Regions from separate parts of the Rossellomorea sp. ABR4_004 genome, predicted to be linked through region 3. Evidence: a T-box and tRNA genes for the amino acid it is inferred to sense, from the RefSeq annotation. Region 3 holds a T-box; the other regions hold tRNA genes.
The links. A T-box is a leader RNA that pairs with one kind of tRNA and senses whether it is charged. The one in region 3 lies ahead of ileS (isoleucine--tRNA ligase), so its partner is inferred to be a tRNA-Ile.
Positions count from the first base shown of each region.

Region 1 (4,255 bases), on a different contig from region 3:
AAAGGTCGCTTCAAACAGAAGCACTTACACATTGAACCTTGAAAACTGAACAAAACAAGACAATACGTCAACGTTAATTCTAGATTTATTTTTAAAAGAGCTATTCAAACTTTTATCGGAGAGTTTGATCCTGGCTCAGGACGAACGCTGGCGGCGTGCCTAATACATGCAAGTCGAGCGGACTGATGGGAGCTTGCTCCCATCAGTCAGCGGCGGACGGGTGAGTAACACGTGGGTAACCTGCCTGTAAGACTGGGATAACTCCGGGAAACCGGGGCTAATACCGGATAACTCATTTCCTCGCATGAGGAAATGTTGAAAGGTGGCTTTTAGCTATCACTTACAGATGGACCCGCGGCGCATTAGCTAGTTGGTGAGGTAACGGCTCACCAAGGCGACGATGCGTAGCCGACCTGAGAGGGTGATCGGCCACACTGGGACTGAGACACGGCCCAGACTCCTACGGGAGGCAGCAGTAGGGAATCTTCCGCAATGGACGAAAGTCTGACGGAGCAACGCCGCGTGAGTGATGAAGGTTTTCGGATCGTAAAACTCTGTTGTTAGGGAAGAACAAGTACCGTTCGAATAGGGCGGTACCTTGACGGTACCTAACCAGAAAGCCACGGCTAACTACGTGCCAGCAGCCGCGGTAATACGTAGGTGGCAAGCGTTGTCCGGAATTATTGGGCGTAAAGCGCGCGCAGGTGGTTCCTTAAGTCTGATGTGAAAGCCCACGGCTCAACCGTGGAGGGTCATTGGAAACTGGGGGACTTGAGTGCAGAAGAGGAAAGTGGAATTCCAAGTGTAGCGGTGAAATGCGTAGATATTTGGAGGAACACCAGTGGCGAAGGCGACTTTCTGGTCTGTAACTGACACTGAGGCGCGAAAGCGTGGGGAGCAAACAGGATTAGATACCCTGGTAGTCCACGCCGTAAACGATGAGTGCTAAGTGTTAGGGGGTTTCCGCCCCTTAGTGCTGCAGCTAACGCATTAAGCACTCCGCCTGGGGAGTACGGTCGCAAGACTGAAACTCAAAGGAATTGACGGGGGCCCGCACAAGCGGTGGAGCATGTGGTTTAATTCGAAGCAACGCGAAGAACCTTACCAGGTCTTGACATCCTCTGACAACCCTAGAGATAGGGCTTTCCCCTTCGGGGGACAGAGTGACAGGTGGTGCATGGTTGTCGTCAGCTCGTGTCGTGAGATGTTGGGTTAAGTCCCGCAACGAGCGCAACCCTTGATCTTAGTTGCCAGCATTCAGTTGGGCACTCTAAGATGACTGCCGGTGACAAACCGGAGGAAGGTGGGGATGACGTCAAATCATCATGCCCCTTATGACCTGGGCTACACACGTGCTACAATGGACGGTACAAAGGGCAGCAAGACCGCGAGGTTTAGCCAATCCCATAAAACCGTTCTCAGTTCGGATTGTAGGCTGCAACTCGCCTACATGAAGCTGGAATCGCTAGTAATCGCGGATCAGCATGCCGCGGTGAATACGTTCCCGGGCCTTGTACACACCGCCCGTCACACCACGAGAGTTTGTAACACCCGAAGTCGGTGAGGTAACCTTTTGGAGCCAGCCGCCTAAGGTGGGACAGATGATTGGGGTGAAGTCGTAACAAGGTAGCCGTATCGGAAGGTGCGGCTGGATCACCTCCTTTCTAAGGAAGATTTACTAAACGTTTGACAAGTCGAAGTTTTGTTCAGTTTTGATGGTTTAATCATCACAAACAATGGTAAGCATTGCTTATCATTCATTTTTATGGAATATGGGCCTATAGCTCAGCTGGTTAGAGCGCACGCCTGATAAGCGTGAGGTCGGTGGTTCGAGTCCACTTAGGCCCACCATATTCTCGATACAAGGGGCCTTAGCTCAGCTGGGAGAGCGCCTGCTTTGCACGCAGGAGGTCAGCGGTTCGATCCCGCTAGGCTCCACCAAGGTTTTTTACGAAGCGTCAGCGGAGTAAAATAACCCTCCATATTGTCTCTTACGAGACACATGATTGTTCTTTGAAAACTAGATAAAGATAAATTGATAGTCAAGAAATTACCGAGTATCGCCATTTTAGGTTTTAAACCTGATGTAACAACCAATTCGGTTAAGTTATGAAGGGCGCACGGTGGATGCCTTGGCACTAGGAGCCGACGAAGGACGGGACTAACACCGATATGCTTTGGGGAGCTGTAAGTGAGCTTTGATCCAGAGATTTCCGAATGGGGGAACCCATTGTTCGTAATGGAACAATATCCTTACTTGAATACATAGAGTATGGAAGGCAGACCCAGGGAACTGAAACATCTAAGTACCTGGAGGAAGAGAAAGCAATTGCGATTCCCTGAGTAGCGGCGAGCGAAACGGGATGTAGCCCAAACCAAGAGGCTTGCCTCTTGGGGTTGTAGGACACTCTATACGGAGTTACAAAGGAATGAAGTAGACGAAGAAGTCTGGAAAGGCTCGTCAAAGAAGGTAACAACCCTGTAGTTGAAACTTCATTCCCTCTTGAGTGGATCCTGAGTACGGCGGGACACGTGAAATCCCGTCGGAAGCTGGGAGGACCATCTCCCAAGGCTAAATACTCCCTAGTGACCGATAGTGAACCAGTACCGTGAGGGAAAGGTGAAAAGCACCCCGGAAGGGGAGTGAAATAGAACCTGAAACCGTGTGCCTACAAGTAGTCAGAGCCCGTTAACGGGTGATGGCGTGCCTTTTGTAGAATGAACCGGCGAGTTACGATCCCATGCAAGGTTAAGTCGATGAGACGGAGCCGCAGCGAAAGCGAGTCTGAATAGGGCGAATTGAGTATGTGGTCGTAGACCCGAAACCAGGTGATCTACCCATGTCCAGGATGAAGTTCAGGTAACACTGAATGGAGGTCCGAACCCACGCACGTTGAAAAGTGCGGGGATGAGGTGTGGGTAGCGGAGAAATTCCAATCGAACTTGGAGATAGCTGGTTCTCTCCGAAATAGCTTTAGGGCTAGCCTCATGTGTAAGAGTCTTGGAGGTAGAGCACTGTTTGGACTAGGGGCCCTCATCGGGTTACCGAATTCAGACAAACTCCGAATGCCAAAGACTTATCCATGGGAGTCAGACTGCGAGTGATAAGATCCGTAGTCGAAAGGGAAACAGCCCAGACCACCAGCTAAGGTCCCAAAGTATACGTTAAGTGGAAAAGGATGTGGAGTTGCTTAGACAACCAGGATGTTGGCTTAGAAGCAGCCACCATTTAAAGAGTGCGTAATAGCTCACTGGTCGAGTGACTCTGCGCCGAAAATGTACCGGGGCTAAACGTATCACCGAAGCTGTGGATTGACACCTCTAGGTGTCAGTGGTAGGAGAGCGTTCTAAGGACTGCGAAGCTAGACCGTAAGGACTGGTGGAGTGCTTAGAAGTGAGAATGCCGGTATGAGTAGCGAAAGATGGGTGAGAATCCCATCCACCGAATGCCTAAGGTTTCCTGAGGAAGGCTCGTCCGCTCAGGGTTAGTCGGGACCTAAGTCGAGGCCGATAGGCGTAGACGATGGACAACAGGTTGATATTCCTGTACCACCTCTTTTCCGTTTGAGCAATGGGGGGACGCAGGAGGATAGGGTAAGCGCACTGCTGGATATGTGCGTCTAAGCAGTTAGGCTGATGATGAGGCAAATCCCATCATCGTGAAGGCTGAGCTGTGATAGCGAGCGAATTATAGTAGCGAAGTTCCTGATTCCACACTGCCAAGAAAAGCCTCTAGCGAGGAAAAAGGTGCCCGTACCGCAAACCGACACAGGTAGGCGAGGAGAGAATCCTAAGGTGAGCGAGAGAACTCTCGTTAAGGAACTCGGCAAAATGACCCCGTAACTTCGGGAGAAGGGGTGCTCTGGTAGGGTGCAAGCCCGAGAGAGCCGCAGTGAATAGGCCCAGGCGACTGTTTAGCAAAAACACAGGTCTCTGCGAAGCCGTAAGGCGAAGTATAGGGGCTGACGCCTGCCCGGTGCTGGAAGGTTAAGAGGAGTGCTTAGCGCAAGCGAAGGTGCGAATCGAAGCCCCAGTAAACGGCGGCCGTAACTATAACGGTCCTAAGGTAGCGAAATTCCTTGTCGGGTAAGTTCCGACCCGCACGAAAGGCGTAACGATCTGGGCACTGTCTCAACGAGAGACTCGGTGAAATTATAGTACCTGTGAAGATGCAGGTTACCCGCGACAGGACGGAAAGACCCCGTGGAGCTTTACTGTAGCCTGATATTGAATTTTGGTACAGCTTGTACAGGAT
Region 1 covers NZ_JBSWVM010000001.1:2,358,626-2,362,880, forward strand. The annotation lists rRNA gene ACXAF2_RS11905 (16S ribosomal RNA) at 113-1,664, shown strand; tRNA gene ACXAF2_RS11910 (tRNA-Ile) at 1,775-1,851, shown strand; tRNA gene ACXAF2_RS11915 (tRNA-Ala) at 1,866-1,941, shown strand; rRNA gene ACXAF2_RS11920 (23S ribosomal RNA) at 2,101-4,255, shown strand, end outside.
Region 1: it encodes a tRNA-Ile, which carries the amino acid that the T-box ahead of ileS (isoleucine--tRNA ligase) is inferred to sense. The anticodon was not compared.

Region 2 (4,255 bases), on a different contig from region 3:
TTTCGGCGCAGAGTCACTCGACCAGTGAGCTATTACGCACTCTTTAAATGGTGGCTGCTTCTAAGCCAACATCCTGGTTGTCTAAGCAACTCCACATCCTTTTCCACTTAACGTATACTTTGGGACCTTAGCTGGTGGTCTGGGCTGTTTCCCTTTCGACTACGGATCTTATCACTCGCAGTCTGACTCCCATGGATAAGTCTTTGGCATTCGGAGTTTGTCTGAATTCGGTAACCCGATGAGGGCCCCTAGTCCAAACAGTGCTCTACCTCCAAGACTCTTACACATGAGGCTAGCCCTAAAGCTATTTCGGAGAGAACCAGCTATCTCCAAGTTCGATTGGAATTTCTCCGCTACCCACACCTCATCCCCGCACTTTTCAACGTGCGTGGGTTCGGACCTCCATTCAGTGTTACCTGAACTTCATCCTGGACATGGGTAGATCACCTGGTTTCGGGTCTACGACCACATACTCAATTCGCCCTATTCAGACTCGCTTTCGCTGCGGCTCCGTCTCATCGACTTAACCTTGCATGGGATCGTAACTCGCCGGTTCATTCTACAAAAGGCACGCCATCACCCGTTAACGGGCTCTGACTACTTGTAGGCACACGGTTTCAGGTTCTATTTCACTCCCCTTCCGGGGTGCTTTTCACCTTTCCCTCACGGTACTGGTTCACTATCGGTCACTAGGGAGTATTTAGCCTTGGGAGATGGTCCTCCCAGCTTCCGACGGGATTTCACGTGTCCCGCCGTACTCAGGATCCACTCAAGAGGGAATGAAGTTTCAACTACAGGGTTGTTACCTTCTTTGACGAGCCTTTCCAGACTTCTTCGTCTACTTCATTCCTTTGTAACTCCGTATAGAGTGTCCTACAACCCCAAGAGGCAAGCCTCTTGGTTTGGGCTACATCCCGTTTCGCTCGCCGCTACTCAGGGAATCGCAATTGCTTTCTCTTCCTCCAGGTACTTAGATGTTTCAGTTCCCTGGGTCTGCCTTCCATACTCTATGTATTCAAGTAAGGATATTGTTCCATTACGAACAATGGGTTCCCCCATTCGGAAATCTCTGGATCAAAGCTCACTTACAGCTCCCCAAAGCATATCGGTGTTAGTCCCGTCCTTCGTCGGCTCCTAGTGCCAAGGCATCCACCGTGCGCCCTTCATAACTTAACCGAATTGGTTGTTACATCAGGTTTAAAACCTAAAATGGCGATACTCGGTAATTTCTTGACTATCAATTTATCTTTATCTAGTTTTCAAAGAACAATCATGTGTCTCGTAAGAGACAATATGGAGGGTTATTTTACTCCGCTGACGCTTCGTAAAAAACCTTGGTGGAGCCTAGCGGGATCGAACCGCTGACCTCCTGCGTGCAAAGCAGGCGCTCTCCCAGCTGAGCTAAGGCCCCTTGTATCGAGAATATGGTGGGCCTAAGTGGACTCGAACCACCGACCTCACGCTTATCAGGCGTGCGCTCTAACCAGCTGAGCTATAGGCCCATATTCCATAAAAATGAATGATAAGCAATGCTTACCATTGTTTGTGATGATTAAACCATCAAAACTGAACAAAACTTCGACTTGTCAAACGTTTAGTAAATCTTCCTTAGAAAGGAGGTGATCCAGCCGCACCTTCCGATACGGCTACCTTGTTACGACTTCACCCCAATCATCTGTCCCACCTTAGGCGGCTGGCTCCAAAAGGTTACCTCACCGACTTCGGGTGTTACAAACTCTCGTGGTGTGACGGGCGGTGTGTACAAGGCCCGGGAACGTATTCACCGCGGCATGCTGATCCGCGATTACTAGCGATTCCAGCTTCATGTAGGCGAGTTGCAGCCTACAATCCGAACTGAGAACGGTTTTATGGGATTGGCTAAACCTCGCGGTCTTGCTGCCCTTTGTACCGTCCATTGTAGCACGTGTGTAGCCCAGGTCATAAGGGGCATGATGATTTGACGTCATCCCCACCTTCCTCCGGTTTGTCACCGGCAGTCATCTTAGAGTGCCCAACTGAATGCTGGCAACTAAGATCAAGGGTTGCGCTCGTTGCGGGACTTAACCCAACATCTCACGACACGAGCTGACGACAACCATGCACCACCTGTCACTCTGTCCCCCGAAGGGGAAAGCCCTATCTCTAGGGTTGTCAGAGGATGTCAAGACCTGGTAAGGTTCTTCGCGTTGCTTCGAATTAAACCACATGCTCCACCGCTTGTGCGGGCCCCCGTCAATTCCTTTGAGTTTCAGTCTTGCGACCGTACTCCCCAGGCGGAGTGCTTAATGCGTTAGCTGCAGCACTAAGGGGCGGAAACCCCCTAACACTTAGCACTCATCGTTTACGGCGTGGACTACCAGGGTATCTAATCCTGTTTGCTCCCCACGCTTTCGCGCCTCAGTGTCAGTTACAGACCAGAAAGTCGCCTTCGCCACTGGTGTTCCTCCAAATATCTACGCATTTCACCGCTACACTTGGAATTCCACTTTCCTCTTCTGCACTCAAGTCCCCCAGTTTCCAATGACCCTCCACGGTTGAGCCGTGGGCTTTCACATCAGACTTAAGGAACCACCTGCGCGCGCTTTACGCCCAATAATTCCGGACAACGCTTGCCACCTACGTATTACCGCGGCTGCTGGCACGTAGTTAGCCGTGGCTTTCTGGTTAGGTACCGTCAAGGTACCGCCCTATTCGAACGGTACTTGTTCTTCCCTAACAACAGAGTTTTACGATCCGAAAACCTTCATCACTCACGCGGCGTTGCTCCGTCAGACTTTCGTCCATTGCGGAAGATTCCCTACTGCTGCCTCCCGTAGGAGTCTGGGCCGTGTCTCAGTCCCAGTGTGGCCGATCACCCTCTCAGGTCGGCTACGCATCGTCGCCTTGGTGAGCCGTTACCTCACCAACTAGCTAATGCGCCGCGGGTCCATCTGTAAGTGATAGCTAAAAGCCACCTTTCAACATTTCCTCATGCGAGGAAATGAGTTATCCGGTATTAGCCCCGGTTTCCCGGAGTTATCCCAGTCTTACAGGCAGGTTACCCACGTGTTACTCACCCGTCCGCCGCTGACTGATGGGAGCAAGCTCCCATCAATCCGCTCGACTTGCATGTATTAGGCACGCCGCCAGCGTTCGTCCTGAGCCAGGATCAAACTCTCCGATAAAAGTTTGAATAGCTCTTTAAAAATAAATCTAGAATTAACGTTGACGTATTGTCTTGTTTTGTTCAGTTTTCAAGGTTCAATATAACGTTGGGCTCTCATGAGCACCTCTTAAATATAACATTTTTCGTCATATAACGTCAAGCTTTATTTGAAATTTGTTTTTCGCGTCGTTTTGGCGACAAGGAATATAATAGCATCTTCTACTATAAAGAGTCAATAGTATTTTAAACCTTTTACAATTTTATTTCAGAAGAATGGATTTTCTGTTTCTTCCATTCTTCTGAATTGTGATCTGACGCACTAGTAATAGAAAGAAACAGTACCTTTCCAGGAATGGGGACACTCATCTTCTAAATGATCCAATATGTAGTGGAAAATGTGGTGAGGAACTCATTACGTTTTTTATTGGCCATTTGTTCACGTTTATAATCTATGAGGTCAATTCCGTAGTACTCTATTAAACCACGAGATCTCAGAGGGAGGAGAAGGGATATCCACATTATACTAACCACTACTGGTTATTTTGTAAAATCCATTACATAAACCAATAAAGGAATTTCAGAACGTTAATAGAAAACTAATAGAGAAAGAGTTTGGGATGAAGGGAGAATGTAAAAATGAATGAAGTCACTCGTGCCATTCAAGATGATTATCCAGATGAGTTTGCGTGGTGTTATGGCTGCGGCCGGCTCAATAAGGAAGGTCATCATTTTCGTACTGGATTTGAAGATGGTCATACGATTACAATGTATACACCTAAACCGGAACACACTGCCTTGCCAGGCTTCGTCTATGGAGGTTTGATTGCTTCCTTAATCGATTGCCACGGCACTGGTTCAGCCGCGATTGCTCTTCATCGAAAAAACGGTGAAGTGATTGGTGGTGGTCAAGAGCCTCCACGTTTCGTCACTGCTTCATTACATGTTGACTTTATCAAACCCACACCTCACCACGTTCCGTTAAAAGCGGTGGGCACCGTTCATGAAGTTCATCCTAAGAAATTCAGAGTGGAAACAGAAGTGTTTGCAGAAGGAAAGCTGTGTGCACGGGGTGAAGTAATAGCGGTAGTGATGGCAAAAACGTTTTTAAGT
Region 2 covers NZ_JBSWVM010000001.1:2,382,694-2,386,948, reverse strand. The annotation lists rRNA gene ACXAF2_RS12055 (23S ribosomal RNA) at 1-1,176, opposite strand, end outside; tRNA gene ACXAF2_RS12050 (tRNA-Ala) at 1,336-1,411, opposite strand; tRNA gene ACXAF2_RS12045 (tRNA-Ile) at 1,426-1,502, opposite strand; rRNA gene ACXAF2_RS12040 (16S ribosomal RNA) at 1,613-3,164, opposite strand; gene ACXAF2_RS12035 (PaaI family thioesterase) at 3,782-4,255, shown strand, end outside.
Region 2: it encodes a tRNA-Ile, which carries the amino acid that the T-box ahead of ileS (isoleucine--tRNA ligase) is inferred to sense. The anticodon was not compared.

Region 3 (4,255 bases):
AAATATACTCCTGGGCTTTAATCATATATATATTAATGTCCTGGTTTCCAAATGCAAGGGAGTCGGCGATTGGTCAGTTCTTATCTAGAATATGCGAACCGTATTTAGAGCCGTTCAGACGTTTCGTTCCTTCAATCGGGATGATTGATATTTCACCAATCGTGGCATTCATTGTATTGAACTTGGCGCAATCTGGGTTATACCAATTATTTAGATGGCTTATATAATTGAGAATTTTGAGATCGAATTTCCTTTAAAGAACTGAAACCGGCTAGAGAGTTTCAGTTCTTTTATTTTGGGTGAATCACATAGGAGGTGAGCATGTGTCTTCAATTTATCAACATTTCAGGCCGGATGAGAAAGAGTTTGTAGATGCTGTACTGGAGTGGAAACAGGCAGTGGAAAATCAATATTCAGCCAAACGTACAGACTTTTTGGATCCGAGACAACAGTATATTGTCGAATCGATCATCGGAAACAACGACGAAATTCTTTTCTCCTTTTATCCTGAGAATACGGAGAGGAAGAGAGCATTATTATATCCTTCTTATTTTCAGCCTGAGGAAGAAGATTTTGGTATTAAGTTATTTGAAATACAGTACCCGTCCAAGTTTGTTACAATAGAGCATAGACAGGTATTAGGGACTCTCATGTCATTAGGGTTGAAACGGGAAAAATTCGGGGATATTTTATCGGAGGACGATACCATTCAACTCATGCTTGCAGATGAGATTTCTGAATACATCAGGATGGAACTCACACAAATAGGCAAAGCGAAGATTTCCATGAAGGATATTCCAATAAAGGATCGAATCGAGAGCAAGGAAGAATGGATGGAAAAAGTGACTACAGTAACTTCCCTGCGGTTAGATGTCGTTCTCGCAGCAATCTATAATGATTCCCGTCAAAAAGCTCAAACATTGATCAAAAGCAATCATGTAAAAGTCAATTGGAAAACAGTCGAAAATGCCTCGTTTGAAGTAGAAGCTGGTGATGTAATTTCAGCCAGAGGGTATGGAAGGAGTAAGTTATTGTCCATTGAAGGAAGAACGAAACGGGATAAATGGCGAATTTCTGTTGGAATACTGAAATAATTTAAGAAAATTAAAGGAATTCTCCCACATACTGTCGAAATTTTAGTTATAATAAATATGTAATTCACCAAGTACTGGAGGTGGCTCCCATGCCTTTAACGCCATTAGACATACATAATAAAGAATTTAGTCGTGGCTTTCGTGGTTATGATGAGGACGAGGTTAATGAATTTTTAGATCAAATTATTAAGGATTATGAAATTCTTATCCGCGAGAAGAAGGAAACGGAAGAACGTTTAAACTCCTTGAATGAACGTTTAGGTCATTTTACAAACATCGAGGAAACGTTAAACAAGTCAATCGTCATTGCTCAAGAAGCAGGGGAAGAAGTTAAGCGTAATGCAATGAAAGAATCGAAGCTGATCATTAAGGAAGCCGAGAAGAATGCTGATCGTATCGTAAACGAATCATTATCTAAAGCCCGCAAGATTGCCATTGAGATTGAAGAGCTCAAGAAGCAGTCAAAGGTGTTCCGGACTCGTTTCAAAATGTTAATCGAAGCTCAGCTTGATTTACTTGACACAAATGACTGGGATCAATTAATGGAATTCGATTTAGACGCAACAGATTTAAAAACTTTAAAAGAAGAAGAGACATTGTCTTGACGAAAAGCGCAATATTTTCATATAATTGAACAACAATCTAAATTGCCATAATGAATGCTAAGACAGGGACAGTACGTTTCTTATAATATTTCCTTTCTAGCGAGTCGGGGGCGGTGGAAGCCCGACAAGGAACAAAGGTACGGAAGATCACCCTCGAGCTCTATTCATGAATTTCACTTTCTGGAGAGTAATGAATAGCGTCTTGTTCACGTTACGAATCAATACAAGTGAAGATCGATTTCGATCTTTATGAGGGTGGTACCGCGGGAAAAGCTTTCTCGTCCCTTTCCAGGGATGAGGAAGCTTTTTTTTGTTTGCAAAAGGGATTGCCTGATTAAGATTCACGGGATTTAGAAAAGATGGCAATTAAGAGAAACGTTTAGGAGGAAGATTTCATGGAGTATAAAGATACATTATTAATGCCCAAGACGGAATTTCCGATGAGAGGAAATTTACCGAAACGGGAACCGGATACACAGAAGAAATGGGAAGAAATGGATATTTATCAAAAAGTGCAGGAGAGAACGAGTGATCGTCCATTATTTGTTCTTCACGATGGACCTCCATATGCGAATGGAAATATTCATATGGGCCACGCATTAAATAAAATTCTTAAAGACTTTATCGTCCGCTATAAATCCATGAGCGGATTCCATGCACCCTATGTTCCAGGCTGGGACACTCATGGTTTACCGATTGAGCAGGCGTTAACGAACAAAGGCGTGAAGCGTAAAGAAATGACGATCGCTGAGTTCCGTAAATTGTGTGAAGAATATGCTTATGAGCAAGTTGATAATCAACGCACTCAATTCAAACAATTAGGGGTCCGTGGGGATTGGGATAATCCATATATCACCTTAAAGCCTGAGTACGAAGCTCAACAGATTAAAGTGTTTGGTGATATGGCAAAGAAAGGTTATATCTATAAAGGTAAAAAGCCAGTGTACTGGTCTCCTTCAAGTGAATCAGCCTTAGCAGAAGCAGAGATCGAGTATCAGGATAAGCGTTCTCCTTCCATCTACGTTGGTTTCGCCGTTACAGAAGGTAAGGGTGTTCTTGAAGAAGGGACTCAATTAGTCATCTGGACGACAACTCCTTGGACGATCCCTGCCAACCTGGGAATTGCCGTGCATGAAGATTTAAGCTATGTCGTTGTCAATGTGAAAGAAAGCAGCTATGTAGTAGCAGAAGATTTATTGGAAGAAGTTGCAAAGAATCTGGAATGGGAAGATTACTCAGTATCCAATAAGGTTAAAGGTGCGGAGCTTGAGCATATCGTGGCGAAACATCCATTATATGATCGGGATTCACTTGTTGTCCTTGGCGAACATGTCACAACTGATTCTGGTACAGGGTGTGTTCATACTGCACCAGGACACGGGGAAGATGACTTCCTGGTAGGAAAGAAATATGGTCTGGATGTGTTATGTCCTGTAGACGATAAAGGAGTAATGACCTCGGAAGCACCTGGATTTGAAGGCTTGTTCTATGATAAAGCCAATAAGCCGATTACCGATAAGTTACAGGAAACAGGAGCATTATTAAAGCTTAACTTTATCACTCACTCCTATCCACATGATTGGCGTACGAAAAAGCCTGTTATCTTTAGAGCGACGGCACAATGGTTTGCGTCAATCGATAAGTTCCGTAAAGAACTTCTGGAAGCTGTCAATGAAACGAAATGGGTGCCTGCTTGGGGGGAAACACGCCTATATAATATGGTCAGAGACCGTGGAGACTGGTGTATTTCAAGACAACGTGCATGGGGAGTGCCAATCCCGGTATTTTATGCTGAAAATGGCCAGGAAATCATTACAGATGAAACAATCGACCATGTATCGAAGCTCTTCCGTGAACATGGATCAAACATCTGGTTTGAAAAAGAAGCGAAGGATCTTCTACCTGAAGGATTCACCCATGAAGGAAGTCCGAATGGGAAGTTCACAAAAGAACAGGATATCATGGACGTCTGGTTTGATTCAGGTTCCTCACATCAAGCGGTACTTGAAGAAAGAGATGACCTGCAGCGTCCTGCAGACCTTTATTTAGAGGGATCTGACCAATATCGCGGATGGTTTAACTCTTCTTTGACTACAAGTGTAGCTGTGACGGGTAAAGCTCCATATAAAGGCGTGTTAAGTCATGGATTTGCTCTTGATGGGGACGGAAGAAAAATGAGTAAATCATTAGGGAACGTAGTCGTTCCTGAAAAAGTGATGAAGCAGCTTGGAGCCGATATCCTTCGCCTATGGGTTGCATCGGTTGATTATCAAGCGGATGTTCGTGTATCAGATCCAATCTTGAAGCAAGTGGCTGAAGTGTATCGTAAAATCCGTAATACGTACCGTTTCTTATTAGGGAACCTTTCTGACTTTGATCCAAGTACCAATGCGGTATCCTTCGATCAATTAAGAGACGTGGATCAATTCATGCTTGTAAAGCTGAATGATCTTGTAAAAAATGTGAGAAATTCATACGACAGATATGAGTTTGCAAGCATCTATCACGCTGTAAATAATTTCTGTACGCTTGATTTAAGTTCATTCTATTTAGACT
Region 3 covers NZ_JBSWVM010000003.1:351,922-356,176, reverse strand. The annotation lists gene ACXAF2_RS18775 (YggT family protein) at 1-227, shown strand, start outside; gene ACXAF2_RS18770 (YlmH family RNA-binding protein) at 324-1,094, shown strand; gene ACXAF2_RS18765 (DivIVA domain-containing protein) at 1,184-1,699, shown strand; T-box leader at 1,750-1,988, shown strand; gene ileS (isoleucine--tRNA ligase) at 2,095-4,255, shown strand, end outside.